Regions from separate parts of the Pseudarthrobacter kochi genome, predicted to be linked through region 1. Evidence: predicted binding sites of a transcription regulator. Region 1 holds the regulator's gene; the other holds the start of a gene.

What was found. The regulator LexA, encoded in region 1, represses DNA repair genes until DNA is damaged. The targets are predictions, from matches to a motif close to TCGAACANNTGTTCGA.
Region 2: a site for LexA is predicted at 12,916-12,931, ahead of ACZY0Y_RS14480 (LexA family protein). Genes of this name have one in related genera too.

What each region holds. Positions count from the first base shown of each region.
Region 1 is NZ_JBVAYV010000003.1:46,274-61,244, forward strand. Features, by position in the region: gene ACZY0Y_RS02370 (DUF1844 domain-containing protein) at 70-456, shown strand; gene ACZY0Y_RS02375 (MFS transporter) at 398-1,624, opposite strand; gene ACZY0Y_RS02380 (SseB family protein) at 1,685-2,584, opposite strand; gene priA (bifunctional 1-(5-phosphoribosyl)-5-((5-phosphoribosylamino)methylideneamino)imidazole-4-carboxamide isomerase/phosphoribosylanthranilate isomerase PriA) at 2,598-3,344, opposite strand; gene ACZY0Y_RS02390 (CG2302 family histidine operon protein) at 3,397-3,555, opposite strand; gene hisH (imidazole glycerol phosphate synthase subunit HisH) at 3,556-4,311, opposite strand; gene hisB (imidazoleglycerol-phosphate dehydratase HisB) at 4,308-4,934, opposite strand; gene ACZY0Y_RS02405 (histidinol-phosphate transaminase) at 5,014-6,132, opposite strand; gene ACZY0Y_RS02410 (LysM peptidoglycan-binding domain-containing protein) at 6,211-6,720, opposite strand; gene lexA (transcriptional repressor LexA) at 7,080-7,829, shown strand; gene ACZY0Y_RS02420 (ATP-dependent DNA helicase) at 7,898-10,087, opposite strand; gene hflX (GTPase HflX) at 10,080-11,648, opposite strand; gene ACZY0Y_RS02430 (class I SAM-dependent methyltransferase) at 12,109-12,723, shown strand; gene dapF (diaminopimelate epimerase) at 12,704-13,660, opposite strand; gene miaA (tRNA (adenosine(37)-N6)-dimethylallyltransferase MiaA) at 13,774-14,709, opposite strand; gene miaB (tRNA (N6-isopentenyl adenosine(37)-C2)-methylthiotransferase MiaB) at 14,776-14,971, opposite strand, start outside.
Region 2 is NZ_JBVAYV010000031.1:4,399-19,369, reverse strand. Features, by position in the region: gene ACZY0Y_RS14550 (exonuclease domain-containing protein) at 1-1,036, shown strand, start outside; gene ACZY0Y_RS14545 (hypothetical protein) at 1,140-1,655, opposite strand; gene ACZY0Y_RS14540 (GIY-YIG nuclease family protein) at 1,826-2,422, shown strand; gene ACZY0Y_RS14535 (GIY-YIG nuclease family protein) at 2,461-3,369, opposite strand; gene ACZY0Y_RS14530 (hypothetical protein) at 3,524-4,132, opposite strand; tRNA gene ACZY0Y_RS14525 (tRNA-Leu) at 4,524-4,606, opposite strand; gene ACZY0Y_RS14520 (5-methylcytosine restriction system specificity protein McrC) at 4,763-6,007, opposite strand; gene ACZY0Y_RS14515 (McrB family protein) at 6,007-7,434, opposite strand; gene ACZY0Y_RS14510 (DNA adenine methylase) at 7,740-8,624, opposite strand; gene ACZY0Y_RS14505 (site-specific DNA-methyltransferase) at 8,760-10,079, shown strand; gene ACZY0Y_RS14500 (hypothetical protein) at 10,102-10,374, opposite strand; gene ACZY0Y_RS14495 (hypothetical protein) at 10,418-10,792, opposite strand; gene ACZY0Y_RS14490 (hypothetical protein) at 10,789-11,127, opposite strand; gene ACZY0Y_RS14485 (Y-family DNA polymerase) at 11,164-12,444, opposite strand; gene ACZY0Y_RS14480 (LexA family protein) at 12,471-12,902, opposite strand; gene ACZY0Y_RS14475 (hypothetical protein) at 13,312-13,599, shown strand; gene ACZY0Y_RS14470 (helicase associated domain-containing protein) at 13,933-14,583, opposite strand; gene ACZY0Y_RS14465 (DNA-binding protein) at 14,796-14,971, shown strand, end outside.

The sequences.
Region 1 (14,971 bases):
TGATGTTGAACTGCAGTAGAACTGAAACGAAATAACGACAATCAGTCGGTCTGTGACAAGCTTACCAGCATGAGCACAGCAGATAGTAATTCACACGTTTACGAGCCCGCCGGCGTCCAGGCCGACGTCTCACAGCAGATCCGCGACATCTCCGAGGTGCCCGCGATCGAGGTCATCACCACCGCCGCCGTGCACCTCATGAGCGCCGCCGCCGTAAAACTCGGCCTCGCCGCCGAGGAGAACGCCGAAGAGCTCAAGGACCTTGACGAGGCCCGCAAGCTGATCACGGCCCTGGCCGGGCTGGTGACCGCCGCGGCGCCCGAGATCGGTTCCCAGCACGCCGGACCGTTGCGCGACGGACTGCGTTCCCTGCAGCTGGCCTTCCGCGAGGAGTCCATCATTCCGGATGCGCCGGGCAAGGGCCCGGGCGAGAAATACACCGGCCCGGTGAACTAGGCACAACCAGCAGGCCAGCTCCAACGCGGCGGCGCTCGTCGACCAGTTCGGCGACCTTTTCCGACGCTGCCGACAGCACGGGCGCGCACAGCAGGCCCGGCAGGAGCGAGAGCAGGCTGAGGGTCCAGGTGTCCTGCGCGAAGGCCATCGGGATGGTCAGCGCTGACATGCCCAGCAGCAGCAGGATCGGTGAGATGGGCCGGTGCATGGCACCGTAGATCACGCCGCCGACCACAGAGGCCGCGCACCAGAACAGGAACACCAGCCCGATTTCGGCCTGGTGCCCGCCGGTCTCGAGGGCGGCCACGATTCCGACGTCGGTGCCGCTGAGGACCATCCCGGCCCCGGCCGCGACGGCGAAGACCGCGGCCACGGCGGTGGTGAACCAGGCGAAGTTGTGGATGACCTTGTGCCGCAGCCCGGACCGCTCCTGGCGCCGGTCCCCGGCGGCGGCCAGCGTGGCGAACTCGGCGGCGGCCTCCTGCAGGTGGGCCGGGGCAGCGGCGACGACGGCTGCCTCGGCGGCCTCCTGCTGGCTGGAATCGAAGACGGCGCCGGACAATGAATCGGACGTGGCCCCGGACTCCGCACTGCGGGTCGGCGGGTTGAACCACATCAGGAAGAGCCCGGACACCGAGGTGGCGATGCCAACGATGGTCAGCCCGAGGACCGAGAACCCGGCGGTCGCGACCAGGGCACCCGCGGCGGGACCAATCATAAAGACCAGTTCGGTGGAGATGGCGTCCAACGCAAAGGCCGTGCGGCGCTGGTCCCCCGTGGCGAGGACGCCGAGGGACTGGCGCACCACACTGAAGATCGGCAGGGTCAGCAGGCCGCCGACGAACACCAGCGGCAGCAGCAGCTCGTAGGACACATGCGGCACGATCGACCAGATGATGGTCTCGGAAATGACGGAGGGAATGAGGGCCCGGCGCAGGCCCACGGTGTCGACGCGCCGGCCGCGCCACGGGGCGCCGACGGCAATCCCGATGGTCATCACGGCGGCCGCGGCCCCGGCCGCCGCGTAGCCCTGGCCGAGGGTCAGGACGATATGCAGGGTCAGCAGGACCCCGGCCGCGGAGTGCGGTATGCGGGCAACCATCCCGACCAGCAGGAGCCGCCGGATCGGCCGAACGGCCAGCAGCTCCCGGTAAAGCGCGAAGTTCACGAAACTACTCCCTTCTGGTACTGCCCCCGGCAGCACCAGGGTCTCCCCGCTGGCCGCCAGCTACTGTGCTGCGCGCTGCAATTTGACCTCGATGGAGTCAACCCGCTCAGCAAAAACTTCATTCCGTGCCCAGGCGCTGTTGAGACCGGACACGATGGACTGCACGCCGGCGGCGTCGAGCCCGTCGTCAAGGTAGAGCAGCACCCGGAGTTCCGGGCCGGAGCCGCCGCCCGGAAGCTGCGTTCCGTCGGCGGCCAGTGCGGCAACTCCACCGCCTGGATGAATTTCAACACGGCGGACCGCGGGAAAGCCAACCGCGGCCTCGCCGAGGCTCCGGGCGAGCTCCGGATCAGCGTACGACGGAGCCCAGACCCGCTGCTGCGCGAGGGCCCACACCGCGGGCCGGCGCACCACGAACGTGACCGCGGAGCCCGGGTCGAGCACCAGCAATTCTGCGCCCTCAGCGACCGCGGAGAGTGCCGCGCGGGCAGCATAAACGGCCACGGGGCGGGCCTCCGGGTGCCAGGCCTTGAGCGAAGCGGCGGAGGTGAACACGGGCAGCGCTGTCCGGCCGTCGGGGGCCTTGAGCGTCACGAGGGCCATGTCGGCCTGCTTGTCGGCATGCAGGCCGTTGGCGCCTTCGGCTTCTTCGGCGAGAGTGGCGAGGATCGGCACGAATACCCGTGCCGTGGCCAGTGCTGCCACCACCGTCGCCTCGTCGCCATCGCCGGCGGCGAGGGCAGCAAGTGCCGCGAGGTAACCGGGGTCTGCGGCGCCGTCGTCGTCCTCGAAATTGTGGATCCTGGCGTCGTCGCCGGACAGGCTGCGGCCCGCCCAGGGCTGGCCTGCCGAGTCCGCCGCCCCGCCGGCGCCGGCGAGGGCCGCCGCGATGTGCCCGGGCAACGGGCGGGGCAGGGCGGGAAGGTCAGCTGCGCGCTCGCCCGCGGGACGGTGTTCCATGCTGTGGTCTTACCTAGCGGCGGCCGGCGACGTCGAGGGCCTCAGGCAGCGTGAAGTTGCCGTTGTAGAGGGCCTTGCCGACGATCGCGCCTTCTACGCCGAGGGGCACGAGGGAGCGCAGGACTTTGAGGTCATCCAGGCTGGAGATCCCGCCGGAGGCGACGACGGGTTTGCCGGTCTTCTCCACCATCTGGCGCAGCAGTTCGACGTTGGGTCCCTGGAGGGTGCCGTCCTTGGTGACGTCGGTGACGACGTAGCGCGAGCAGCCGGCCTCTTCGAGGCGTCCGAGGACGTCCCAGAGGTCACCGCCCTCCTTGGTCCAGCCGCGGCCGGCCAGAGTGGTGCCGCGGACATCCAGCCCGACGGCGATCTTGTCGCCGAAGCGCTCGATCACCCGGGCAGTCCACTCCGGGTTTTCCAGCGCCGCAGTGCCCAGGTTCACACGGGCGACGCCCAGGTCGAGGGCTTTCTCGAGCGACTCGTCGTCGCGCAGGCCGCCGGAGAGCTCCACCTTGATGTCGAGCCGGCCGACCACTTCGCGGAGCAGCCCGGCGTTGGAGCCGCGTCCGAAGGCTGCGTCGAGGTCCACGAGGTGGACCCATTCCGCGCCCTGCTGCTGCCAGTTGAGCGCGGCTTCCAGCGGAGTGCCATAGCTTGTTTCGCTGCCGGCCTCGCCCTGGACAAGGCGCACGGCCTGGCCGTTGACGACGTCGACGGCGGGCAGCAGCTCCAGCACGGGCAGCGGGGTTTCGGTGGTCATCGGGGATCCTCGGCTCTTCAGGGGCGGCTAGTGGTCGGGGTGCTGCGGGGCGTCAGGAGGCCGGCAGCGTCAGGAGGTACGCGGCGAGCAGCGCCATCGCGGCCAGGACGTAGAACACGGCCTGGACCCAGCGCGGGCTCTTCTGCTGGCGGAAGGACAGCGCGCCGCCGACCAGCAGGCCGGCGAGCCCCATCAGCACTATGGACCACATCTAGGCGGTCCCGGCTTCCGTGGCCGCGGCTTCGGCGGTCCCGGAACGAACCCGCAGGCCCTCGACCCAGTTGCGCAACAGGCGCGCACCGGCGTCGCCGGATTTTTCGGGGTGGAACTGGGTGGCGCACAGGGGGCCGTTTTCCACGGCCGCGATGAACGGGGCGCCGTGCTCGGACCAGGTGACGAGCGGCGCTGCCATCCGGGGCTGGATCACGTCGAAGTCCCACTTCTGGACGCCGTAGGAGTGCACGAAGTAGAAGCGCTCGTTTTCGACACCGGCGAAGAGCCTGGAGCCCTCCGGAACGGACACGGTGTTCCAGCCCATGTGCGGCACGACGTCGGCGGGGAGGAGTTCGACCTTGCCGGGCCACTCCCCCATGCCTTCGGCTTCGGTGCCGTGCTCGACGCCGGCTTCGAAGAGGACCTGGAGGCCAACGCAGATGGCCAGCACGGGCCGGCCGCCGGCGACGCGCCGTCCGATCATGCGGACGGCGTCGACGGCCTTGAGTTCCCGCATCACCGTTTCGAACGCACCGACGCCGGGGACCACGAGGCCGTCGGCGTTGAGCACGTCCTCGGGCCCGGAGCTGAGGATGACCTCGGCGCCGGCGCGTTCGAGGGCGCGGACGGCGGAACGGACGTTGCCGGAGCCGTAGTCCAGGACTGTGACGGTGGGCTTGCCCTCGGGCGAGGCGGGCTTCCTCCCGGCGTCCGGGTTGATGATGGCGCCGCCCTGCAGCACCTTGCCGGTCACAGGGCACCCTTGGTCGACGGGATGCCCTTGACACGGGGATCCGGCTCGACGGCTGCGCGCAGGGCACGCGCGAAGGCTTTGAACTGGGCCTCGACGATGTGGTGCGGATCCCGGCCGGCGGTGACGTTCATGTGCAGGCAGATTCCGGCGTGCAGGGTGATGGCCTCGAAGACGTGGCGGGTCAGGGACCCGGTGAAGTGTCCGCCGATCAGGTGGTACTCCTGGCCGGCGGGCTCGCCGCCGTGCACGAGGTACGGGCGTCCGGAGACGTCGACGACGGCGTGCGCGAGGGCCTCGTCGAGGGGGACCGTGGCTTCGCCGAACCGGCGGATCCCGGCCTTGTTCCCGAGCGCAGTGCGCAGGACCTCGCCGAAGGTAATGGCAACGTCCTCGACCGTGTGGTGGACGTCAATGTGCGTGTCGCCGGTGGCCTTGACCGTCATATCGATCAGGGAGTGCTTGCTCAGCGCCGTCAGCATGTGGTCGTAGAACGGGACCGAAGTGCTGATGTCCGAGACGCCGGTGCCGTCCAGGTTGATCTCGACCAGCACGGAGGATTCGCTGGTGGTCCGTTCCATGCGTGCGGTCCGGCCCTCGGCAGCGGTTGATCCGGTGTTGCTCATGTGCGTGTCCTTTGGATGACGACGGTTGGATGACGACGGTGCCCGGCGAACAGGGCAGTGTGGATGTCCGGTGTTAAGTCTAGGCGGGCTGCACTGCGCGGCCGGCCAGGATCCGCTCGAGGGCTTCGAGGAAGGCTGTGGTTTCCGTCTCAGTCCCGGCCGTGACCCGCAGGTGCCCGGCAATGCCAACGTCCCGGATGAGCACACCGGCGTCGAGCAGCCCCTGCCAGATCTCGTGCGGGTTGTCGAGGCCGCCGAAGAAGACGTAGTTCGAATCGGAAGCAGCCGGCTTGAGGCCCATCCGCTGCAGCTCGGACACAATCCTGTCCCGCTGGCGCTTGATGTCCTCGACGTCTGCCATCAGCGCGACCCGGTGGTGCAGGGCGGCCAGGGCTGCCGCCTGGGTGATGGCCGAAAGGTGGTATGGGAGCCGGACCAGGCGCAGAGCGTCAGTGACCTCCGGCGCAGCCGCCATGTAGCCGACACGGGCACCGGCAAGGGCGAAGGCCTTGCTCATGGTGCGCGAGATGATCAGCCGTTCCCGGCCGGGCAGGAGCGTGAGGGCGCTGGGCGTGCCGTCGTGGGCGAACTCGTGGTAGGCCTCGTCGACGATCACGATGGTCTGGCTGGCTTCGCCGGCCTCGTACACGGCCTCCACGACGTCGAGCCCCAGGCCCGTGCCGGTGGGGTTGTTCGGGGAGCACAGGAAGACGATGTTGGGCTGGAGTTCGCGGACCTGGCGGGCGGCCGACTCGGCGCTCAGTCCGTAGTCGTCGGCGCGGACGCCCACGATGTACCCGGTGTCCGTGCCGGCGGCCAGCAGCGGGTACATGGAGTAGGTGGGAGGGAACCCAAGGGCGGTGCGGCCCGGGCCGCCGAAGGCCTGGAGGATCTGCTGGAGTACCTCGTTGGAGCCGTTCGCGGCCCAGATGTTGTCGGCGCCCAGTCCGTGACCCAGGTACTCCGCCAGGGCTTCGCGCAGCTCGGTGAATTCGCGGTCCGGATACCGGTTCAGGCCTGCGGCGGCGATCGTGACGGCCTCGGAGATGGCAGCCCGAACATCGGCCGGGACACCATGGGTGTTCTCGTTGACGTTGAGCAGGATGGGGACCTCCAGCTGCGGCGCGCCGTAGGGCGTCAGGCCGCGCAGATTGGTCCGGAGGGGAAGTCGGTTCAGGCGCTCTAACTGGTCAGTCACCTCACTAGTTTAAGTGAGATCGCCGCGGGCCCCGAAACTGTGACGCCCCGCAGGGCCCGGCTGACGGGGTCGAACGCGCTACTTGGACGGGATGAAGAGGGCCTGGCCCGGCACGACGCGGGCGGCGTCGAGGTTGTTCAGCTGGATGATATCGGTCACGACATCGCGGGGATCGCGCTCCGGCGCCACGGCTTCGGCGATGGCCCAGAGTGACTCGCCCGGCTGCACTGTCACGGTGACCGTGGGGGTCAGTGACAGCTCGGAGGCGGATTCCGCCGCTTTGGCGGGCGCGTTAAGGAAGCCGCTGAAGGACAGGATGAGGGCGGCCAGCAGGATCAGCGGCACGCCGATGAAGACGAAGCGTCCCCGCCGGGTGAGCTTGAGCGGCGCCTGCCGCACCCGCAGTGCGGGCGCTGCGGGATTGTGCCGGCGAATGGAACTGTCCCGGCTGATGGAGCTGTCCCGGCTGATGGAGCTGTCCTGGTTGGCCGGCGCATACCCGCCGACGGATGCACCGCCGTCGGGCCGGCCGTAGTTGCCGAATGCGTCGCGGCCGAAAGTGTCGTGAAACGCGCTTGATGCTGACATGAACTGAGCCCTCCTGGACCATACTGTGCCGCCCGGCGTACTCCACCTGCTTGCCGCCAACCGGTCTAACCTTCGAACAAAGAACCGAACGTCGCGCTGTGCCCGAGCAGTGCCCCAGCCTCAAACAGAGAATGACTAGAACACATATTCGAACCTTGCTTGTTCTGTTTTAGCACTTATTGACGAACATTGTCGAGACTCGCTAGAACAAATGTTTGAAAAAGCGGTGTGGCTGGCCTACGTTTGAGTCAAAGAACAACCACTTCTGCAGTTGATCAGCAGGGTCTGACATTTCAGGCCGGAAGTTCCCGGCATCCGCAGCCACGGCGGCCGGGCGGAACGGAAAGGCGTTGGCGAACATGGCAGCACAAGCCACTGGCGGCAGGGCCACCCAGCGAACCCCGCAGGCAGCCCGGCCCCCCAAGAGCCTCACCGTCCGGCAAAAGAAGATCCTGGAAACCATCCAGCGCTCGGTCACCGACAACGGCTATCCGCCGTCCATGCGCGAGATCGGCGACACCGTGGGACTGGCCAGCCTGTCCAGCGTCACCCACCAGCTCTCACAGCTGGAAAAACTTGGCTACCTGCGGCGCGATCCCAAACGCCCCCGGGCCATGGAAGTGCTGATGCCGTTGACCCTCGATGAGGGAACCCCAAAGATTTCCGGGGCCGCGAAGTCCGGCGGGCTGCGCACAGTGGGCGGATTGTCCGTGTCCGAGCTGGCCAGCGCCACCGACACCGCCATGGTGCCGCTGGTGGGCCGCATCGCCGCCGGCGGACCGATCCTGGCCGACCAGGTCGTGGAGGACGTCATGCCCCTGCCCCGCCAGCTGGTGGGCCACGGGGAACTCTTTATGCTCAAGGTCGCGGGAGATTCCATGATCGATGCGGCCATCTGCGACGGCGACTGGGTGGTTGTGCGCCAGCAGGGCGACGCCGTCAACGGCGACATTGTCGCCGCATTGCTGGACGACGAGGCAACAGTCAAGACGTTCCGCCAGCGCGACGGCCACACCTGGCTGCTGCCGCAGAACACCCAGTACGAGCCCATCCTCGGCGATCACGCCGTGATCATGGGCAAAGTCGTCTCGGTGCTTCGCTCCCTCTAGGACCGGTCGGCACCAGCACCGCAGCACTAGCAGCGGCCCGCGCGTCCCGGCCCCGCCCCCGTCCGTAGTCAGCTGGCTGGCTGGCCGGATTCTTTCGCGAGCCGTTCCAGGGCCGCGAGGGCGATGGCGGGGTCGGTGGTGGGCCAGAAGGGCGGCAGGGCAGCGCGGAGGAATCCGCCGTAGCGTTCGGTGGACAGCCGGGAGTCCAGCACGGCCACCACTCCCCTGTCCGTCGTTGTGCGGATCAGCCGGCCGGCGCCCTGGGCCAGGCGGATGGCGGCGTGGGTCGCGGAAACGCTCATAAAGCCGTTACCCCCGGCCTGGGCCACCGCGCGGGACCGCGCCGTCATCAGGGGATCATCGGGCCGCGGGAACGGAATCCGGTCGATCACGACGAGGCGGCAGGAGGCCCCGGGCACGTCGACACCCTGCCATAGGGACATGGTGCCAAAGAGGCAGGTGTCCGGTTCGTCGGCGAACTGCTTCACGAGCGCCGTCATGGTCGAATCCCCCTGGCACAGGATGCTCATGTCCAGTCGCGGCCGCATGGCCTCAGCGGCGTCCTCCGCCGCGCGCCGGGAGGAGAACAGGCACAGGGCCCCGCCGCCGGAGGCCCGGATCAGCTTCTCGAGCTCGTCGAGGGCTTCCGGAGAGGTGCCGCGGCCGGGTTTGGGCAGGTGCTTCGCAACGTAGAGGATGCCCTGTTTCGGGTATTCGAAAGGCGAGCCGACGTCGACCCCGGTCCAGCTGGGGGCGCCGGGTCCGACCAGGCCGAGACCGCCGGCAGCAGGTTCGAAGGCTGACCCGATCGCCAGGGTGGCCGAGGTCAGGATGACGGTGTGGTCCGCGAACAGGCCCTCACGGAGCCGTCCCGCGACGCTGAGGGGGGCGACGTTGATCAGGGCGGGCGCGGACTCGTCGGGCTGGGAGTAGCCCTGCTGTGGGTCGAAGGTGCTGTTCCTGGAAAACCAGACCACTTCGCGGTTTTCCCGCGCCGCCAGCAGCCGTTCGCACAGCTCCAGGATCACCATGAGGCGGGACCGCGCGAGCTGCCGGCCGCCGTCGGCCGTGTTGGCGCTGTCCCCTTTGGAGTCGGAGAGCGCCGCGCGGCAGGCGTCCCGCAACTGGTCCACGCAGTCCAGCTGTTCGCTGTTGAGGCCGTTGGGCATGAGTCCGCTGGGGACCCCTTCGATGGCGAGTTCGAGGTTGGACGCGGCGTTGTTCAGGGCATCAACGGTGATGCCGGTGTGCTTCCGTGCCCCGGACGCGGCGGCGTGCACCATCGCGACGGAGAGCTGGCCGGAGACGGCACCGGTCACCCGGTCCTGGAGTTCGTGGGCTTCATCGACCACCACAACGTCGTATTCGGGCAGCACGGCAAGGCCCTCGAAGGCGCTGACGGCCAGCATGGCGTGGTTGGTGACCACGACGTCGGCGTCCGCGGCGTTCCGGCGGGCCAGTTCGCTGAAGCATTCGGCAGCGAGCGGGCATTTCTGCGCGCCAAGGCACTCCATCGAGGTGACCGAGACCTGCCGCCAGGCGCGGTCTGTCACCCCGGGCAGGAGTTCGTCGCGGTCCCCCGTCACGGTGTCCTCGGCCCATTCGCGCAGCCGGACGACTTCCTTGCCGAGCTGGGACGAGGGTCCGCCCATCGCCGCGGCGAAATGCGGCACGGAGGTATCCTCGCCGAGCGAGAACAGCTGCCCTTCCGAGGGTTCTTCCGAGGGGAAACCGCCGTCGAGTTTGTGGCGGCACACGTAGTTGGAACGGCCCTTGACGAGGGCGATCTTAACGGGCCGTTCGAGCGCCGGGGTGATGGTCTTCAGCAGCCGGGGCAGGTCGCGGCCGACAATCTGGGTCTGCAGGGCCAGGGTGGCGGTGGAGACCAGGGTGGGCTTGTCGCTCACGAGCGAATGGGCGATGAGCGGAATCAGGTACGCCAGGGACTTGCCGGTGCCGGTTCCGGCCTGGACCAGCAGATGGTCGCCGCTGTCAATCGCGTGCGCCACCTGCCGGGCCATTTCGTGCTGGCCGTCGCGGCTCTGGCCACCCATGCCCGACACGGCACGGTCGAGGAGTTCGATGACGAACTCCTCGCCGGCCGGGCCGCCTGTCCTGGCTGAACGCTTTCCGGCGGATGCAGTCTCCCCGGCGTCCGTCCCGGCGGGGTCCACTGGTGCCGGGCCCTGAGTTGCCGGGTCCTCCCCCGCCGGATCGCCCGTGTCTGTGTCCGCCCCGGTCACCGCTGCCTCAGTCATTGCTGATGAACGAATCCAGTTCAGCGGCGAATCCTTCGCGCACCATCACGACGGCGCGGGTGCCCGCTTCCTCGTGGTCGAGGCTGACGATCTCGGCGTCGGTCTCGTGCAGCTTGCTGAGCAGGTCGCCGCGGTTGTACGGGATCATCAGTTCCAGCTTCACGCTGGGCCGCGGGATGCCTTCGCTGATGGCCTTGAGCAGTTCCGGGATGCCTTCGCCCGTGCGTGCCGAGACCACAACGTGGCGCGGTTCGCGCTGCTTGAGCCGTTCGATCACGAAGGGGTCGGCGGCGTCGGCCTTGTTCAGGACGATGATTTCCGGCACCTTGCGTGCGTCGACTTCGCTGAACACCTTACGGACCGCGGCGATCTGGCCTTCCGGATCCGGGTGGGAGACGTCCACGACGTGCAGGATCAGGTCCGCGTCGGCGACTTCCTCCAGGGTGGAGCGGAAGGCCTCCACGAGCTGTGTGGGCAGCGAACGGACGAAGCCGACAGTGTCGGCGAGGGTGTAGCCCAGCCCGTCCGAGGTCTCCGCCTTGCGGACCGTCGGGTCCAGCGTGGCGAACAGGGCGTTCTCCACGAGGACACCGGCGTCGGTCAGCCGGTTCAGCAGCGAGGACTTGCCGGCGTTGGTGTACCCGGCGATCGCGACGGAGGGCACAGCATTACGACGGCGGTTGGCCCGCTTGGTCTCGCGGGCCGGCTTCATCGCGGCGATTTCACGCCGCAGCTTGGCCATCCGGGTGCGGATCCGGCGGCGGTCCAGTTCGATTTTGGTTTCACCGGGACCACGCGAACCCATGCCGGCACCCGCACCGCCCACCTGGCCACCGGCCTGGCGGGACATCGAGTCACCCCAGCCGCGCAGGCGCGGGAGCAGGTATTCGAGCTGGGCCAGTTCCACCTGGGCCTTGCCCTCGCGGCTCTTGGCGTGCTGGGCAAAGATGTCCAGGATCAGGGCGGTGCGGTCGATGACCTTGACTTTGACGATGTCTTCGAGGCTGCGGCGCTGGGACGGGGCCAGTTCGGCGTCGACGACGACGGTGTCCGCGCCGGTGGACATCACGATGTCCTTGAGCTCCTGGGCTTTGCCGGAACCGAGGAAGGTTCCGGGGTCGGGCTTGGCGCGGCGCTGGACGATGCCGTCCAGGACCTCCGACCCGGCGGTCTCGGCGAGGGCGGCGAGTTCGCGGAGCGAGTTCTCGGCATCGGCGAGGGTTCCTTCGCTCCAGAGACCGGCCAGGACGACGCGCTCGAGGCGCAGCTGCCGGTATTCGACCTCGGTGACGTCCTCGAGTTCGGTCGACAAGCCGGCGGTACGGCGCAGGGCGTGCCGTTCCTCGAGGTCCTGCTGGTCGCCGTCGTACGTGCTGTGTCCCTCGTCCAGCCGGGAGATCGCCTGCGCCTTGCCGAGCACCGACGTGGGCCCACCGGCAGCCGGGGCTGCCTTCCGGGCAGGGGTGTCCTTGGAGAGGATCCGGTCGATGACAGCCTGGATTTCCGCAGGACTCATGTCCTGGGCTGCTGAATCGGGTCCGGTGTTGGGCTGACTGGTCATGGTCTCCTTTAGAGGTTCGGCAGTTTCAGAATAGTGCCGATCGGGGCTGGGTGGGGCGGTATTCGCGCTGGGCTGACGACTATTGGTCAATCGGTGTCTCCTGGATGCCTGCGGCAGCGGTGCCGGGGGCAGGGTGGGCTCCGCGCAGGAGCGGTGAGAAGGGGGAACAGGCGTGGTGGTCGCCTTGGGGAGGGAGAGACTGTCCGCCCGGCCGCGCTCCAGTGAGCACTGCCAAACTCCAAGAGGGTCGGGCGCCAGCGGTGGGTCCTTTTCAGGAGCATCGTGGGGTGGCGCACTGAGCGGAAGGTAACTACCTGCGTCGCTGCGGGGACGGGTGTTAACCCGTGCCGGCTACTTGAAGTTCAGGAACATGTCTTTAAGACTAGCAGATGGGAAAGGCACCCCCGGTCCCCCGCCGCGGTTTCGCCTGCGGGCCGTCAGCCAACTAATCTGGGCAGTTATGGAGTCTGCACACTATTTCAGCGCCCAGCCTGCCGGGCCGTTCACCCGCAAGCCACTGACCGTGGAGCTGGCCGGTGAAACCAGGCAGTTGCAGACGTCCTCGGGCATCTTCAGCCCGGACAACATCGACAAGGGCACGGCCGTGCTGCTGGCCGAGGCTCCCGCCCCGGCACCGCAGGGCACGCTGCTGGACATCGGCTCCGGCTGGGGTCCGATCGCGCTGACCATGGCCCTGCGGGCACCGCACTCGCAGGTCTACGCCGTGGACGTCAACGAACGCTGCGTAACGCTGACCAACGAAAACGCGGCCTTGCTGGGACTGGGCAATGTCACGGCCAGCACGCCCGACGCCGTCGACCCGGAGCTCCGCTTTGATACCATCTGGTCCAACCCGCCCATCCGGATCGGCAAGGACGAACTCCACGCCCTGTTGCTCCTCTGGCTGCCGCGGCTGGCGCCAGGCGGTTCCGCGTGGCTTGTCGTGCAGAAGAACCTGGGCTCGGATTCACTGCAGCGCTGGCTCGCAGCGGAGCTGGACAGCAGCTTCACCGTGACGCGCGAGAGCACCTCAAAGTCGTTCCGCATCCTTCGGGTCAGGAAAGCGTCCCGCTAGCCACGATCACCGCGGGTCCGCTGAGCTCGACGTGCTCGTGGCCCTCCGCACCGAGGAAGAACTTCACGCCGACGGCGCCTCCCGGGACGTGGACGTTCCAAACGTCCGGGGCGCCCTGGCCGGCCCAGTGGCGGATTGCGACCGCTGCGGCACAGGCGCCGGTGCCGCAGGATTGCGTTTCCCCGACTCCCCGCTCGTGAACGCGCATCGTGATGGTGCCGACGCCCTCATGGACCAGCGGCTCGGAGGGCACAACGAACTCGACGTTGGTGCCGTGGGGCGGGGCCGGATCCACGTGCGGAGCGCTAAACAGATGCGTGGCCTCCAGCTCGGCGAGTTCGGCCAGCGCCACGACGGTGTGCGGATTGCCCATGCTCACGGACAGCGCGGGCCGGGCGACCTCCAGCCCCGCCGCGCTGACCAGCGAGTCCATGGCCCGCGCGGTGGCCTCGCCCGGGAAGATGAACTCCCAGGGACCCATGTCGACGGCGTAGCCGCCGGCGGTGCGGACGATCGTCTTGGCGCCGCCACGGGTGCCGATGGTCAGTGACTCGCCGGCGGGGAGGTCTACGAGGCCTTCGGTGATCAGGAAGTGCACAAAGACGCGGACACCGTTGCCGCACATCTCGGACAGCGAGCCGTCTCCGTTGCGGTAGTCCATGAACCATTCAGCGTCCGGGTGGTGCGTGAGCAGCTGCCGGCCCTCGGCGAGCAGCCGGGACGGGACGGCGCGGATCAGCCCGTCGCCGCCGATTCCGCGGTGGCGGTCACAGAGCGCGGCGACCTGCTCCGGGGTTACTGCCAGGGTGCCGTTGGGGTCGGCGAGGAGCACAAAGTCGTTGCCCGTCCCGTGGCCTTTGGAAAACTTGAGTCCGCTCAGGGCTGCAGTGTCACCGGTGGGGTTGCGGTCAGCGGCCACGGCCAGGGTTTCGTCCATGCTCCAAGGTTACCGTTCCGGTGCGGGCCGCCGGAAAATGCCCGCGTCAATCATCCCGTCATTGGGCGCCGTCAAAACAGCGCCGTCAAAACAGCACCGTCAAAACAGCACCGTCACTTGGCGCCGCCGCAGAGCGCGGCGGCCTTCGCCACGAGTTCCGGGTCCTGCCAGTCGACCCAATGGATGCGGGGGTCGGCCCGGAACCAGGTGAGCTGGCGGCGGGCGAACTGCCGGGTGGCGACAATCGTTTCCTCCGCTGCCCGCGCCGTGTCCGATTCGCCGTCGAGGACCTTGAGGAACTGGGAATAGCCGAGGGCACGCGGGGCTGTGCGGCCGAGCCGGAGTCCGGCGGCGTCGAGCCTCCGGACCTCTTCGAGCAGCCCGCCCTCCACCATGGCGTGGACCCGGCGTGCGAGCCGTTCCCGGAGCTGTTCCCGGTCCACCTCGAGCCCGATCTGCACGGCGGGCTGGAAATACTCGCGGGTGGGCATAAAGGAACTGAACGGCCGCCCGGTCAGTTCGAACACCTCGAGGGCACGGACAATCCGGCGTCCATCGCCAAGCCGGCCGGCGGAGACCGGGTCCACGCCTTCCAGCCGCGCCCGCAACGGCGCCGGTCCGCCGGATTCCAGTTCCGCTTCGAGCCGGCCCCGGATGGCAGGATCGGTACCCGGGAATTCCAGCACGTCCAGCGCGGCACGGACGTAGAGTCCGGAACCGCCGGCCAGGATGGCGCGTTTGCCGCGGGCTTGGATGCCGGCCATGAGCTCCCGGGCCTGCTGCTGGAAGTCCGAGACGCTGGCTTCCTCGGTGACGTCCAGGATGTCCAGGAGGTGGTGTGGCACTCCCCTGCGTTCGGCCTCGGTGATTTTCGCGGTGCCGATGTCCATACCGCGGTAGAACTGCATGGAGTCGGCGTTGATGACTTCGCCGTCGAGCTCCAGTGCCAGCGAGACGGCAAGATCGGACTTGCCGGAGCCGGTTGGCCCGACGACGGCGACGACCGGCAGAGCCGGTAATGCGCCGTCCGGTGTGGGTCCGGCCCCGATGTCGGCTTTGTCGGCTTTGTCGGCGGACCCTTTGCCGGCCGCGGCGTCCTGCGGAGCTGTCACGGACTAGCGGCCGCGGACGGGGAGGGTGGGCATGCCCAGCGAGACGCCCGTTGTGCCGGAAGGGGACCCGGGCGCGGGTGCGCCGCAGGAGTCCGCCTGCGACCTGTCCCAGGCATCGCCGGCGCGGGAGCGCCGAAGGCTGTAGTCCTGCGCCGACGCCGGGTCGGCGACGAGGTGGAACGCCGCGGCCTCGGTGATC
Region 2 (14,971 bases), on a different contig from region 1:
GCCGGAACTGATACCGCTGGTTCTCCTCATGGCTGAGGAACACTGGGCGAACATCAGGGACGAGAAGGTCATTGACATGCCCATCAGCCACGACCACTATCTGAAATTCTGGCTGCTGACCAACCCAATCCTCGGAGCTGACGGGGACATCCTTTTCGTGGACGAGGCCCAAGACCTGAGTCCTGCCGTGGCTCGCGCGATCAAGCTCCAGCACCGCCTGAAAAAGGTCTACGTCGGCGACCCCAACCAGTCCATCTATGGATTCGCCGGCGGTAAAGACGCACTGGCCTCCATCAAGGCAAGACACACTTTGCCGCTGACCACGTCCTGGAGGTTCGGCGACGGCGCTGCTGCGATAGCGAACGGCTGGCTCCGCGCTCTCAAGGCGCCGCACCTCATCCGAGCGAACCCGAAGCGAACGACTGCCATCGGCTCCTGTACGCAGCCAGATGCCGTCCTGACCCGCACCAACGCCGGAGCCGTCCATGAGCTAATGGCCCTACAGGATCTTGGCTTCAACGCGACACTCAGGTCCGATCCGCAGTCAATCACGACACTGCTCCTGGCCGCGGCTGACCTGATGGAGGGGCGCAGGACACGGCATGCAACACTAAGCCGTTTCAGCTCCTGGGCTGAAGTGCGCGAGCATGTTCTCTACGATTCGGCCGCGCATGAACTTCGGACATGGACGAAGCTCATCGAAGACTATGGCGTACCGGAACTGGTGCGTGCCGTCAACGCGGCATCGGCGGGCGCGGGCTCCGGGACAGTCGTTTCAACAGCCCACAAGGCCAAAGGCCTGGAGTGGGACACGGTACGGATCGCCGCCGATTTCGCCCAGGTACTTACAATTGCCGTCTTCGTCAACGACAAGCATCAGTTGGCCGAAGAACAGCGGCTCGCCTACGTCGCAGTCACCCGGGCACGCAAGCATCTCGACCCGGGCCCACTCGTCGACTCCTGGCCGCCGCCGGACCGGACGGGAATAACTCACCTTCCCGCTGGGCAATTGAGCGGTGATCGCGAGGTGTCGTAGGATCCCGTTACAACTGCGTGCGCTGCCCTGCCTTCAGGTGTCCCATGTCCAAGGTTCTCTCGGGGTCTGAAGGACCCCTGTGCAGGCCTCCGGCCTGGCCCATTCATTTTGCTAATGATTCCGGGATGCCGAATCGCCTCGCAAGGAGTATGTGAATGGCCCCGACTAAAGGCTGATCTTCTAGCTCAACGCCCTCGTCCCCGTAATACACGCCCGTTTCGTCGCCCACTGCTTCGATGTCAAAAAGGTTGAGGACCTCGGCCACGCGAAACTGATACTCGGTGGCGGTCATTTGGCGAGACGCACGAACCGGAATTGTACTGAGTGTGCGCGCGACCTCAGCATCGACGGATTCAGTCATGGGCGCGCGTCGCGTTACCTGGTTCTGGTGCTGTCCGTGGGAGAAGATGACTTTCTGGTTCGCATCCAGGTGAAGGTCATCGGCGGTGACGCCGGCCAGTGTCAACAGAACGTGCGTCTCGAAGATCCGGATCGCACCGATCTTTCCATAGATGACCTCGGCACCCTTGGTGAGGCCGAAGTGGGCCCCAATGAAGGATTCGTTCAAATCCCTGGCCGGAACCGCGTACTGGTCAATGCCGCCGCCTGGGTAGATCATGTCTTCCTTTCGTAGGTGGGCCTTGTCGTGCCGATCCTACGGGAGCGACGTCAGGGCGAGACGGGGTTTCGCAGGGAGCGTCTTGAGGGCCAGTTAGGGTCCGATGCAGTTCCAGGCCTGAGGTGCTGCGCGGTGAAGTTGGGTGGGCTTTCAACGCGTAAGGTGCTGGCATGAACCCCAGCGAAATGGACCCTGCAGTCGAAGCCATGCGCGCTCTTGCCGGCCCCGGCCATACGATCCCGGATGCCGCGGACCACATACCCAATGCGCCCGGTCTGTATGCGGTGCACACGGAATCTGCAATCTGGCGGATGCTCGGGCTAGATGAACGTGACCCCGAGATACCGCTATATGTGGGAAAGTCTGAAGACGATCTCGTAACACGAGATCTGAAAACCCACTTCGCAATTGAGCGGGGAGAAAGATCTACGACCGGTTCATCGACGGTCCGCCGCTCATTTGCGGCGCTCCTCCGGGAGCCGCTCGAACTAAGCGGAGTGCCCCGCAATAAATCGAAACCGGGTCACTTTGCCAATTACGGACTCGAGCGTGACGCAGACGACCGGCTGACCGACTGGATGCAAAAGCATCTGACGATCGCGGTGTGGCCGAAGCCGGCAGGACTGGACCTCACGCTTGCAGAAGTCGAAAAACGCGTCCTCCGCCGGTGGGGGCCCCCGCTCAATTTAACCCATGTGCCGGCGCCCCTGCAGCAGCTGCGTTCCGCGCGCGCGGTCTTGGCGGCAGAGGCGCGGGCCTGGGCATAGCATCAGGATTTCCGTACCCGGAGGAGGCCCTGGCTAAGCTAATTTGTCGGAGGAATCCCTTGTTCTTGCCATTGGCCGTACGTCAATCCAGTCGCCGGTACCCGCCAGCTGATGCGCCCGTTTGTTGTTCTACCAGAAACGACGGCAGCTGCAGCGCTAGGGCTCTTGAATATGTGGGGCTTCGTGAAGCGGGCCGTTGCGCCATCGACAACGAGAACGCCAGCTGAAATGAGTTTCTCATGGAGGTTTTCGTAGGAATGATTAGTTCCTATCCAAGCAGTTCTCGCCGTGGATCCTGCCAGGACGGCAAACTCGCCGTCAACCTCCTGCGCCTGCGCAGTAATCCCGACATTAGCGACCGACATTTCGAATATGGGCGAAGTGGACAAGTTTTGGCCGTGAGCAGAAGGATCGGCCGGTGCAGGAAGGCTTCGTAGAGCATCGACGCCGAGGACGGGGAGGATGATCTTGGCCTGGTCGATGAAGTACTCCATGTCCGACCTGTCCGCCTCCGGCAGTGGAAGTGGCTGGGGTGCCGTTCCATTGGTGACATTTGCCCTGCCTGCGGCAGTAGCAATGGCGATGAATCGGCTTTCCAAATATCTGGCATGCGCTTTGGTGAGGTTTGCGTCTTTACTCGTGAGAACGATGGCCCTATTCCAGAAATCCTTGCCGCCCCTGTCCTCTGATCGGTGGTGCATTTTCAGACGCTCACCAACGTTGTCGCCTTCCCCGATGTAGATGAGTGCTTCGTCCAGGTCCTCGACGCCATCTCCTAAAAGGAAGTAAATGCCAGTGCGTTGGGCTTCCTCCCGACGGAGAAGTTCGGCCAAGTCCGACCTGCTGGCGGCGACGATGTGTCCTGTCCAGTTCATGATTTCGGCAGTGAGCATTCCCCCGGGGGTGCCATCAACCAAGAACAACCGGACCTGCTTGCCGATGGCCATACGTTCTGTCCTTCTTGGTTCAGATAACCGAGTCCACTTTCAGCCAGGAAGGCCTCCCCGATTCTATGGGCACCCCTGCCAATATCCTGGCCACATGGCAAACGCCGAATGGCTCGGCAAAGCTTCGGTCGCCTTCATGCTGACCCCGACTGCATCAGGACTGTGAATTCGGACCGCCGAGCCAGAAGAGTGCGATATCGACATCCCTCGCAGACCAAGTGTGTCCGTGTTGGCCTGCCGTTGACCGCAGGTCTTCGACCAGTTCCATGTATCGTCCGTACCTTCCGCGCGCAGGCGAGAGAGAGAGGCCGAGAGTCTCCAGCCCGGTTTGGGCCCGCTCGTCGTATACCGCCATTCGTTCGGGAGCTGCGGCTAGCAGAAGGGCTGAAGCCAGTGCATCTCCCGTTTTGAAGCCGGGAAGCGGTGAGAGCGCCGCCCGGCCGGCAGAAGCCGCCGCAGGTACCGGTAGTGACACATCGGTGACAGCAGAGACGGCCTTCTCCGTTATCACCCTGACTTCCTCTTCGGGCTTGATCATCAGTTCGCGAACCCAGGGAGTATCCCCGCGGAGGCGCTTCCAGAACAGCAAGGCTCCGATGTCGGCCTTGCCGATGCTGGCCGTCGCGCGAATTCGGTCTGCGACCTCGGTGAGGACCTCGTCGTATGATCGCGATGTGCCTGCCATGTACGCGGCGTGGGAGTCTCGAAGTGTCTCCCAAGCCTTCAGGTCGAGGATTTTGGGGGTGTGGTCCGGCGCGTTCATGTTTTGAGGATGCCACAGCATCGACTGTTCGCCGGCGGGCTCCAAACAGTGTCGTGTTGCCGGACATAGTCGGGCGTAGTCTCGCTCGGCCCCACGGTGAGGTCTCACGACGTCGCGGCTATTTTCTCGGTGCCGCTGGAGCAGACACGAACAGCCGAACAGCGGGCCAGCAGCACCGCAGCCGATGCAACGTCCAGGGTGGTCGCGGCCGAGGCGCGGGCAGACACCCTGCAGAAGCACACGAGGCGCTATTGCAATGCGTCGTGCCGGAAGCCCCCGGTTCCGAATAATCCGCCCCAGACCAAAGACATCTTTCGGAATCGACCAAAGAAATAAACCCCGGTCCGAAGACCGGGGTGTATCAAAATGAGCCTCGACTCACTACTTTGCGTGCGCGAGGGGGGATTTGAACCCCCACGCCCTTTCGGACACTGGCACCTGAAGCCAGCGCGTCTGCCGTTCCGCCACTCGCGCGCAACTTCTTCCACGTACTGTCAGCCACAGACTCCGGACTAGCAAAGTTGTGTAGGCAGCGAGGTCCAGCATAACGGACTATCGCAGATTCGCCCGCGAAACCGAAACGTGGGTCGAACCTCTATGGGCCAGACAGCAGCGAATTCGGCGGCCATGTCAAGGACCTGGAACTGATGCAAGGATCTGCCGGATGATCGCAGCCCGCTGCTCGTCGCCGTCCCCACGGTTGTAGCTGTACATCTTCAACCCGACTGTAACCAGGTGGGCAGGTGCGCTGTTAAACCCGGTAACTTCGTATCTCTTTATAGGCTCGTCGCCCGGATACACGATGATCGAGAGGGGCGAATGAAGGGCAGCGGCCGTGGCGAGGGCTTGATATACATGTTTGTCGCGGGGTGTTTCCCCGGGGAGTGTGTATTTTGCCTCAAAAGTGGCCACGATCTTACTTCGTTGGCTAAGGACGCCATCGGGAATGACATTGGTGGCAGTTGCTCCGGCATTTGAGAGTAATGGGTGCTTTCCCTTCGTCCCGACGTCAATTTGCATCCCAGGTGTCCGCGCCACAGCGCTCAGGACACGTCCTAGAAGCGTCTCGAGCAGTGGCCAGGGTTCGACCGCGACTTCTAGACCTATGGAACGACCGGGGTCTCCCACGATTGAGCGGTTCTTCAGGACGGCGGCGGCAATGTCCCAGGCTGGCTTGTACTTTGCCCATTGAGATGGCAAATTTCGGTTGGCTACGGCCGGATTAACGTAGGTTGGCGCGGGGTGGCCGGGGATCACGGACGTTTCCAGAAGTCGCAGGCGCGAAAAGAGGCTGGCATCGCTTACGGTTCGCCGGAAGTTACCGGCGACGATGGATAGGCCACGGGTGAAGTCATTTGCGACGGTCAAGTCGTCCCGCTCGATGGGAAAGATTGTCGGATCGAGCAGAGCGCTCCTTACCCACTTCCCGACGTTGAGATGTCCGTTCAAGCGACGGGAAGTCAGCCTGTGGTGTTCATAGACTTGAATGGGGCCTTCTTGGGCTACCGCGCGCTCCAGACGGCGAGCATATTCGAAGGCGACGGCTGTGGAGAGGTCATTTCGACGAGGCCCGAGTTTCGAGCGTTGTGATCCGGTTACCGATATGCGCGTGCTGTCTGTGAGTAACTGGACGACTGCTTCGGTCCAATTGACCTCGGATCCCACTTTGGGTTCGACTTCAAGGACAGCTCCGCTCCCCAGCCGGACGGAGCCGACCAGGTTACGAAGCTCGATCTGATTATTTGGTCGTGCGAACTGTTTGAGAGTCGGGGCCAGCTCGATCTTCAAGCGTCCGACTGCCTCTTCGATGGCCTTTGCCGTCTCGGTGGTTGCGTCTCCCGGTATGTGTTCCCGGAATCTGACGCGGTCTTCCATCACAGAGCGGCGAGGCGCAGAAGCTCAGTATGTAGCTCTCCCGTCTCCAGCGCTGCCAGTTCATTGAAGTGGAGCCGCGGACTTCCGTAGGTTCCCAGCGAAGAATCGGACGCCTTCCACCATGCCGCCTGCGTTCCGTTATTCTTGACAGCTTTGTCGGACGTACCGGCGATGAGGAGAGCACCCAGAAGATCGTCGTTGTCCTGGAGAGCGAGGCGGAGGGTTTGGGTGACCCTGCGGTCCCATGCCACGGCGAGCGAATGCAGCCGTTCAGTAGCCGAGTCACCCGAAACATGCCAAAAATTGCTCTGGCCCAGACGGAAGTCCTGGCCCAAGACAGCATCAATGCGATCGTTCATAGCTCTCAGGAGCACGACGGCCAGATGACTGACGGCACCGGACGTCCATAGTTCCCAGGGAAGAGTGAGGTCGGCCTCAGCATCGGCACTTACGTGCTGGCTCAGTGCCTCGTAATCGGGCGGCATCTCGACGATGGAGAAGCGGCGACGAAGAGCGGCGTCCAATGGGGCAACAGAGCGGTCGCTGCTGTTCATCGCGGCGGCAATCCATAGGTTTGGTGGCAATGTAAATCGAGAGTTGACGGTGGTAACTCCGTCGGCCGCAAACTCGCCGGGCACGTCAACCTTCAAGTCGCCGTACGGAAGGTCGACGAATGCTGTCCCGCGCTTGTCCTTGTCGAGCAGTGCGAGAGTATCGCCGAGTATCGCGGCGGCATTGCCGCGATTGAACTCGTCAAGTATCAGGATCGCGGCATTCTCGCCCGCTGACGCATAGTGAGCGAGATTCACGAGTGGCCCAGTGGCCACCTTGATTGCAACCCCACCATTGGCGGCCGGCTCGGGCATTAGACCGAGGACGAGGTTGTCATAGGAGTAGCTGGGGTGCAGGACCACTGTGCGCGTTTTTCCAGGAGCGAGGGATGCCGATTCTTCGGACCACGCGTCGTGGTTCTTGCTGGGATCGAAGAGAATCCCAGTGCCCGGGTTCTCGATGTACTTGGTGAGTCGCTCCAACAGCACGGTCTTGCCGGTGCCTGGCGGACCAACGAAAAGCAAATTCGGGTTATCTTCGAATTTCTGCAGGACTTCGGCAACGTCAGGGGTTAGTGCTGCCCCTCCACCTTCGAGCAAGATTGACGCGCAAGACCGAGTAGGAATTGCCTTCGCTACGACTGCCTGAATGGCCTGGGGCAGTGCTGCTGTGTCAGCAAACTTCAACTCTGGTGTCGGGTCTTGAATGTATGCGCGGATATGGAGGACGTTGGTCTCTCCGTGGAGCTTTATTGCCATAAGGTACGCCTTAACCCCAAGCTCCTCGAACGCCTCGAGGTGGCTGTCAGCCTCGTTGGCCGTGGCCCCCTCAGGGTTGCCAGGAATCGTGCCCGGACCGCTAGGGGTCGGTGTCACGCTGAGCCTCCAAGGAGCTGGCGCTCCCAGAACCGTGCGCCAGGTGAGGTGGTGCCTGTCCACTGAGTGCTTGACAAACCCTTCAGCTTGGCCGCCAGGCCATTTGAAAGTCAGGTTGGTACGTTCACCCCCATCATTCGGCGGTAGGAGGTCTGCCATAAGGTCTCGGCACAATCCGGATACCTGTAAGTAGTCCTTTGTGTAGCTGGTGTCTCCGTCGAACCGGCCGTAGGTGGCTTTCTGAGCGGTTTTTCCGAAGTACCAGATCCAGACTGCTTCTACGGGTTGTGCGGCCAAGAGGGATCCTACTTTCCGATAATGATGGTCTCGGGGGAACGTCGAGCTTCCACGGCCCTCTTGCTTTGCGCGGCTATCGAGCGGTGCGTTGTGAACCCGATGATATCTGCATCCGGAAAAAGGTCCCGGACCTGTTCGTTGTCACGGTTGGACATGACCCATCGAACACCCCGAGCAGTTAGGACCGTGCAGATATCAGCCAGTTCCTGCAGGTCTGGCAGGCCGAAGACCTTGGAGGTGTATTTGTTGAACTTTGAGGTCGGTTCTTTCTCGTCCGAGTTCGACCATACGGGCAGATAGGGAGGATCGAGATAGACGAAGTCCCCTGGCTCCGCACGTAAGCATGCTTCGCGGAAGTCTCCAAAGTACGCGTCGGCGACGGAGAGCGTGTTCTGCAGACCAAGAAGCGCTTCATCGGTCAGGCCGCGGAAGGGTCGATCGCCCCATGGAACGTTCATGGCGCCCGTCTTGGAGTTTGTACGCCACAGCCCATTCCAGGATGTCTGGTTCAGATAGATGAAACGCGCTGCGCGGGCCACGAGGCCTTCTGTGGTTGCGGCTCGCACCTCGTAGTAGAAGTCCTTTGAGTCGCGCTCTTTGTACCAGGCGAGGAGTGGACGCAGTTCGTCTTGATGTGAACGGACGGCGATCCACGCGTTGATGAGTTCTTCGTTGAGATCGGTGAGGTGGGCGCGGCCCTGAATCCTGCCCTGGACTGCGAAGAACATGGCACCGCCGCCCAAGAACGGCTCGTGGTAATTGACGAAGCTATCCGGCACATACGGAAGGATTTTAGGTAGCAGACGGCTCTTCCCGCCAGCCCACTTAAGGAAGGGCTTGCTGGCACGAGCTTCGGTTTCTGCCGACGAGATCGTGACGTTCGTCGTGGGCATCAACGTGTCGAAAATTGTGGGCCTCCGCGGCTAGACCTGCCAACTTTGGCAGCTGGCTCGTGAGATCATTGTGAATTGTATTGAACAGGTGGCCTCCGACATTGGGTCGCTGACCCTAGACCCGAGGTGAAGAGCATGAGTGACTTTGTAGAGCTGGTGTGGCCAAACAAAGAGCTCACGCTGAGGGCCTCAGGCCTCACCGGGTACGAGTGGCTTCAGCCAACCGATGAACTCCTCAAGAACTCACCAAAGCTCACCCCGCTGACCTCCACTAACTTAGACCGCCGGTCAAACATTCTAGTAATCGGCGATGGCCTTGATGCCATCGAAGGACTGGCGATGAACACGGATGCTCTGGAGGGCGGGGTCCGTCTTGTCTATATCGATCCACCGTTCAACACACAGGTCAATTTTCGCCAGTACAACGACACCATGCAGCGCCCGATGTGGCTCTCAATGCTTCGTGACAGACTTGCCGCCGTAAAGCCGCATCTGACGGAGGATGCCAGTATCTGGGTCCACCTTGATGACTCCGAAGTCCACAGGGCCCGCATGATCATGGATGAGGTCTTCGGTGAGAAGGCCTTCGTCACATCGATTGTCTGGCAGAAGAAGACGACCCGAGATAGCCGCGCGGCTTTCTCCTCAAATCACGACACCATTCTGGTTTACGCGCCCAGTGGGCCTCGGGCGTGGAAAACGTCCCGCAACCTTCTGGTGAAGGACGAAACCAACCTGTTGAATCGCGACCACGATCCCCGTGGACCCTGGACCGACGCACCGTTTACAGCACCTGGATTCCGGAAAGCGCAGCAGTACGACATTGTGACGCCCGGAGGAACGGTTTTGCGTCCTCCGCGGGGTCGCAGCTGGTACGCCACAGAACCAACCTTCGAAAGCTTATTGGCGGATGACAGGATCTGGTTTCCCAAGAATGGTAACGGCTCGCCCCGTCTGAAACTGTTCGCCCACCAGTTGAGAGGACTGGTTCCCTTCACGGTTTGGGGTTCCGCCGACGTAGGCACCAACGATGACGCCAAGCGACACCTCCTTGAACTCTTCCCTGAAGTTGAAGTCTTCGACACTCCAAAACCGGAGGAACTGCTGGAACGCATCATCCACATAGCTACGAAGCCGGGTGAGCTTGTCGTGGACCTCTTCGCGGGGTCAGGCACCACGGCGGCAACCGCACACAAGATGCACAGGCGTTGGATTGCTGTCGAACGCATCACGCAGACGGTACTAGATTTCACGCTCCCACGACTTCAAGCGGTCGTCGACGGAACAGACCGCGGCGGGATTACCTCTCAGACATCGTGGACAGGCGGAGGCGCATTTGAAGTCGTGCACGTCACTCCGCGATTCGGAACGCTGACATCGCCCCACAGGCCGGCTGCAGTCGCCAAGAAGATTGGCCGCATAGTTGACGCTGGGGACTCGGCTTCTGTCGCATGAAATTTAAGCTGCTTGGCTGACCCTACGGGTCCTCCAGCGCCTCTACCTCGGCGGCGTCCAGCAATGCTGCCGAATCGTCGCCGGTGGCCCGGGCCAGCTCGTCCAGGGATTTGAAATGGACCCGGGCGAGGGTGATGGCCACCAGCTCCAGGAATGCGGTGCCGTTGCGCTGTTCCAGGTCGCCGAGATATTCCAGCATGCGCCACTCCAGGGCGCCGGGGCCTTCGGATTCTTCGGCGGCGAGCCGCGTCAGTGTCAGGGCAGCCAGGTCCGGGTTGTCGTAGATGAGTCCCATGGGCCAACGCTACCCACGCCGCCGGTGCGGTCAAGAGCCGGTGCTAGCGCCAGCGGTAGGATTCCAGCGCGAGGAACAGGGGAGCGGGGTCGCCTTTCAGCCGGTCGACGGGGCGGGATCCGGCAAGGGCTCTGGAAGGGGTGACCATCCAGAGCGTGAAGTAGTTGTGCGGTATGTCCAGCTCCATCGCACGTTGAAAGAGCACAACGACGGTGGGGCGGAGCTGTCCGCCGGGGAGGAACTGGAAGCCCGGGCAGAAGGTGCCGTCGTCGATGAAGACGCGGACGAGCTGGCGCATCACGGGTTCGGGGTCTTCCATGAGCTCGGAGAGCCGGCGGCGTACCTGCTGCAGGGTCGGGAGCGTGAATTCCGTCCGGATTCCTGCCCACGTCTGATCGGTGATGGGTTGGCCGTTCACTCTTCTTCGGTTGTTTCGTCGGCGTCGCTGATGTTGTCCAGGAGCCAGTGCGTGGAGAGCGGGTTCCGGCGGAGCGTGGCGGTCCGTAGGGCGGAATGGGTGCCGGAGCGGACCTGAACTTGCCAGTATTCGATGCTGACGAGGTCGCCGCTGCCGACGGCTGCTGTGCGGCGGGTGTCCCACCAGGCGTCTCGTCCGAACCAGTGCTGGGATTCCGTGTCGGGATCGACAAGCCAGATCCGTCCGTCGTGGCGGATGGCGAGGGGCTTGCCTGCCGGGTCCGTCCGGACCTGAAGATCGTTGGTCCGGGTGGGGGCTTCGATGATGGTGGTCATGTGGTGCAGTCTTTCGTCATGCTGTCGGGCGGGTGTTTAGGCGGCTTTGACGAGGGGGAGTTCGTCCCAGTGGGTGGTGTAGCGGGGGGAGAGCATGTCCCGTTTCATGGTCCAGTCCGGTCCGCCGCGGATGCCTCCATGACCCAGGCCGATGGATCCGCGCCCGTACCGGCGGGTGATGTCTTCGAGGAGGGTTCCGACGTGGCGTTCCTCGTGCGGGTTCTCGAACAGGGACAGGGGCGCCTGGTTGCCGCTGGGTCGCAGGTCGGTGACCATGATTCCGGCACGGGCGTACCGTATGCCCTCGCAGATGCGGGGCAGTAGCGCGTGGGCGGCCCTGGTCAGGATCACCGGGTCCGCGGTCGGCATCGGCAACGGCACGCACACCGAGGGGTAGGAGGTGTCTTTCGGGTTGAAGTGTGAGGTGCCGGCGAATGCGGTGAGGACCTTGGCCTGGAGCCCGTGTTTGGCCAGCCGTGCCGAGGCCTGCTGGCCGTAGACGCTCATGACCTGCCGGATCCCGGCCGCGGTAGTGATGGGGGTCGCGAAGGAGCGGGAGAAGATGAGCTGGTCCCGGCCGATGCGTTCTTCCTCCATCGGGATGCAGGGGGTTCCCTGGAGTTCCAGGACGGTGCGCATCATGACCACGGAGAAACGGTCCCGGATCATCACCGGGTCGGCCCGGGACAGATCAAAGATCGAATGGACACCTAAGGCGTTGAGGCGTTTGGTCAGCCGGGTGGCGACGCCCCAGATCTCGATCACGGACAGGCGGCGCATCAGCGATTCCCTGTCGGAGGCGGGCACGGAGTCCCAGTGGCAGACCCCGTCGAAGGCTGGGTTGTTTTTGGCCCATTTGTTCGCCAGTTTTGCCAGGGTCTTCGTGGGCGCGATGCCCACACAGACCGGCACCCCGACATTCCTTTTCACCGTATTCTTCATGGTCCGGCCCAGGGCCAGGAGTTCCTCCGGGGTGCCTTTGACGCCGAGGAACGCCTCGTCGATGCTGTAGACCTCCAGCCAGGCCGAGTACCGGCCGAGGAGTTCCATCACGCGGGCGCTGATGTCGCCGTAGAGCTCGTAGTTGCTCGAGAGGGCCACGAGTCCCCATTCCTTGGCCCGCGGGGCGAGTTTGAACCACGGCTCACCCATGGCGATACCAAGGGCCTTGGCCTCCGGGGAGCGGGTGACGGCGCAGCCATCGTTGTTGGACAGCACGATGACGGGCCGGCCCTCCAGAGACGGGTCGAACGCCCGCTCGGCCGAGGCATAGAAGCAGTTCACATCTACATGCGCGATCTGCGGCAGATGCCGCATCACCGCCGGCTTGGACACGACCGGCCCTAGACGTAATGAAGGCATCGGGTTGCGACGCCCCACACGACCAGGTCCGACAACGACGGCACCCGGATGTCCGGGTAGGACGGGTTCTCCGCCTGCAGCACCACCCCGGTTCCGGTGATCCGCAGCCGTTTAATGGTCAGCTCCCCATCCAGGACCGCAACGACCACGGACCCGTCCACCGGTTCCAGGGCACGGTTGACGATCAGTTCGTCGCCGTCGCTGATCCCGGCGCCCTCCATCGAGTCCCCGGACACCCGCACGACATAGGTACTGGTGATGTCCTTAATCAGGTGCTCGTTCAGGTCGATCCGGCCATCAAAGTAGTCCTGCGCGGGCGAGGGGTATCCGGCCGCCACAGCGACCGGAGAGATCAGCACCGACAACAACGATGCGCCCGCATCTATCACGCGGGGACCAACAGCAACGCCCACAACACACCTTTATTCGAATATATGTTCGATTCATTTCAAGTGTACTGGGGCGGGCCGACAAAGGAACTATCGGGTTCCGGACCGGGCCGCTGGCGGGACGGGTTGTACGCCAATGGGGACAGCCCTGAGCTGTGCGGAGGGCTCCGCTTGACCCCAGTGGGCACAACCTGGCGGGCCCTCGCTGTTCCTTTGTTTCGGCTTGTGGACGGCCTCCGCGGCCCCTGCCTCGGACATACAGAGGCAGCCAATGGCGCCTACCGGGTTCACTCCGGAAGATCCTGTTGACAGGGGAAATCGGTGCTCCTAGATTCTTAGTGTTTTACGTCCGTTTCTGGGCCGGTCATGCTTCACATTCATGCTGTTGCTGTTTCATTTGCGTGGCCACGCCGCCAGGATGCAGGAGGCCACGATGACGAAGACACCACTGGAAGATTTCCTTACTGAATGCGTCGCCGCAGATCCGGACGGGGACGGTCTCAGCGTCGAGGAACTGTATGGCCTGTACCTGAGCTGGTGCGGGCTCGATGGCGTTGTACCCGTGGGTGGCAAGCAGTTCAGCGCCGGTCTACGCGCAGCTAAAGTCCGCACTGAACACCGTGGACGACGGTGCCCGGGTCTGAGAATGACCGGCCCGGCAGCGTGCGATTACCTTATCCACCGCGAACTGCCGCTCGCCGTGATGGAAGCCCCGGCCTGACTTCCTCAACCGACTCCGCACCCGGCCCCTGAAAGCGTCGCGCCGCTTCCCGGCCGCACGCGCGCGGGAGTCCGCGGCGCAGTACCGGCCGCCTAAGGGGCCACGGCCCGGTCATCGATGCCCTCTCTCCGAGGTCGCGTCCGGTTTGAGCGCCAACTGCTAGCAGCCCGAGCTTCTTCTGCTGGTGGATGAGAAAAGCCTCCGCGCGAGTCCAGGACTCAAACGCGGAGGCTCCCGGCTCTCCAAGCTGAGGGGACTGGAGAGCCGCTCTGAGTCTACTAGCAGCAGTGACGTCATGACCGCTGGCCGGCGGCGGGAGGCGCGATGTCCCGGTCACCGCCGGGGAGGCCGGCCCCGGGTCCTCCCCGTCTGCCATCCCGGAACGGCGTCGTCCAGGAGCTTGACCTTCACGGGATCGAGGTCGCCTCGGCGCCATTTGTACCGCTGGGCGTGGATCCAGACTCCGAGAGTGTGTTCCCGCTCTGAGTCATAGTCGTGGTGGCGAGGCCAGTCGTTGCCTTCCTGCCGGAAATCCACGAGCTCGGCAAGCCGGTCGTGCCACCTGGCTTCGTCCGCAGATGCCCTGTGGTTCCCGGCCCATGCCGGAACCCGGGCAAGACCATGGCTGTAGGCCGGGTCAAGGGTGCCTTCGGCTGCTTCGCGCCGGCGCTCAGAGAGCCACCGGGCCATCGAGCGTTCACCCCTGTTCTCCGAGTGGCCACGGGGGAGCCGGCTTTCGGTCGTAATCCAGGCGATGACCTCCTCCATCCGGGCAAGGCTCCTGGGGGAGGGGCCGGTTCTGGCGCCGGCAGCGGCCTCGTGTTCGGCCTCAAGCTCCAGATCCCGGCGGCGGGCGATGACCAAGTGATAGCCGACGACGGCGGGATGAACGCGAACCAGCTCAGCGATGCGTTTCCGGCTCAGCCCGAGCCGGTACATCAACACCCATTCCGCGTCCGGAGCGCGCCGCAACCGCCTGTCCATAGTGGCTCCATCCTGCCACGACCCTCCCCGGCAGGGCGGGCGCGGCGAACGCGGGCCCCCGGCGCGCGGTCCCGGCGTCCGGCCGGGCCGCCGGTTCCCGGAGGCCGCGGAAACGACGAGCCGAGGAGGCATTTCGACCGGCGGTATTGCCAAGTAGTAGTAGGAGTAGTAGTTTTGTTACTACTACTCCTACTACTTATAAGGTTGTCGCCGTGGCGTTGAGTGTGAAAGACCGCGTGTTTGCTGCTGCGGAGCAGATCAGTGCTGAGCGGCGGCCTACCGTTTCGACGGTGCGGGCAGCGGCGGGTGTGAGCAACGCCGATGCCACCCGCTACCTGAAGGAGTGGGTCGAGGAGAAGCAGGCCGCGGGCGGGCAGGTTGCCGCGAC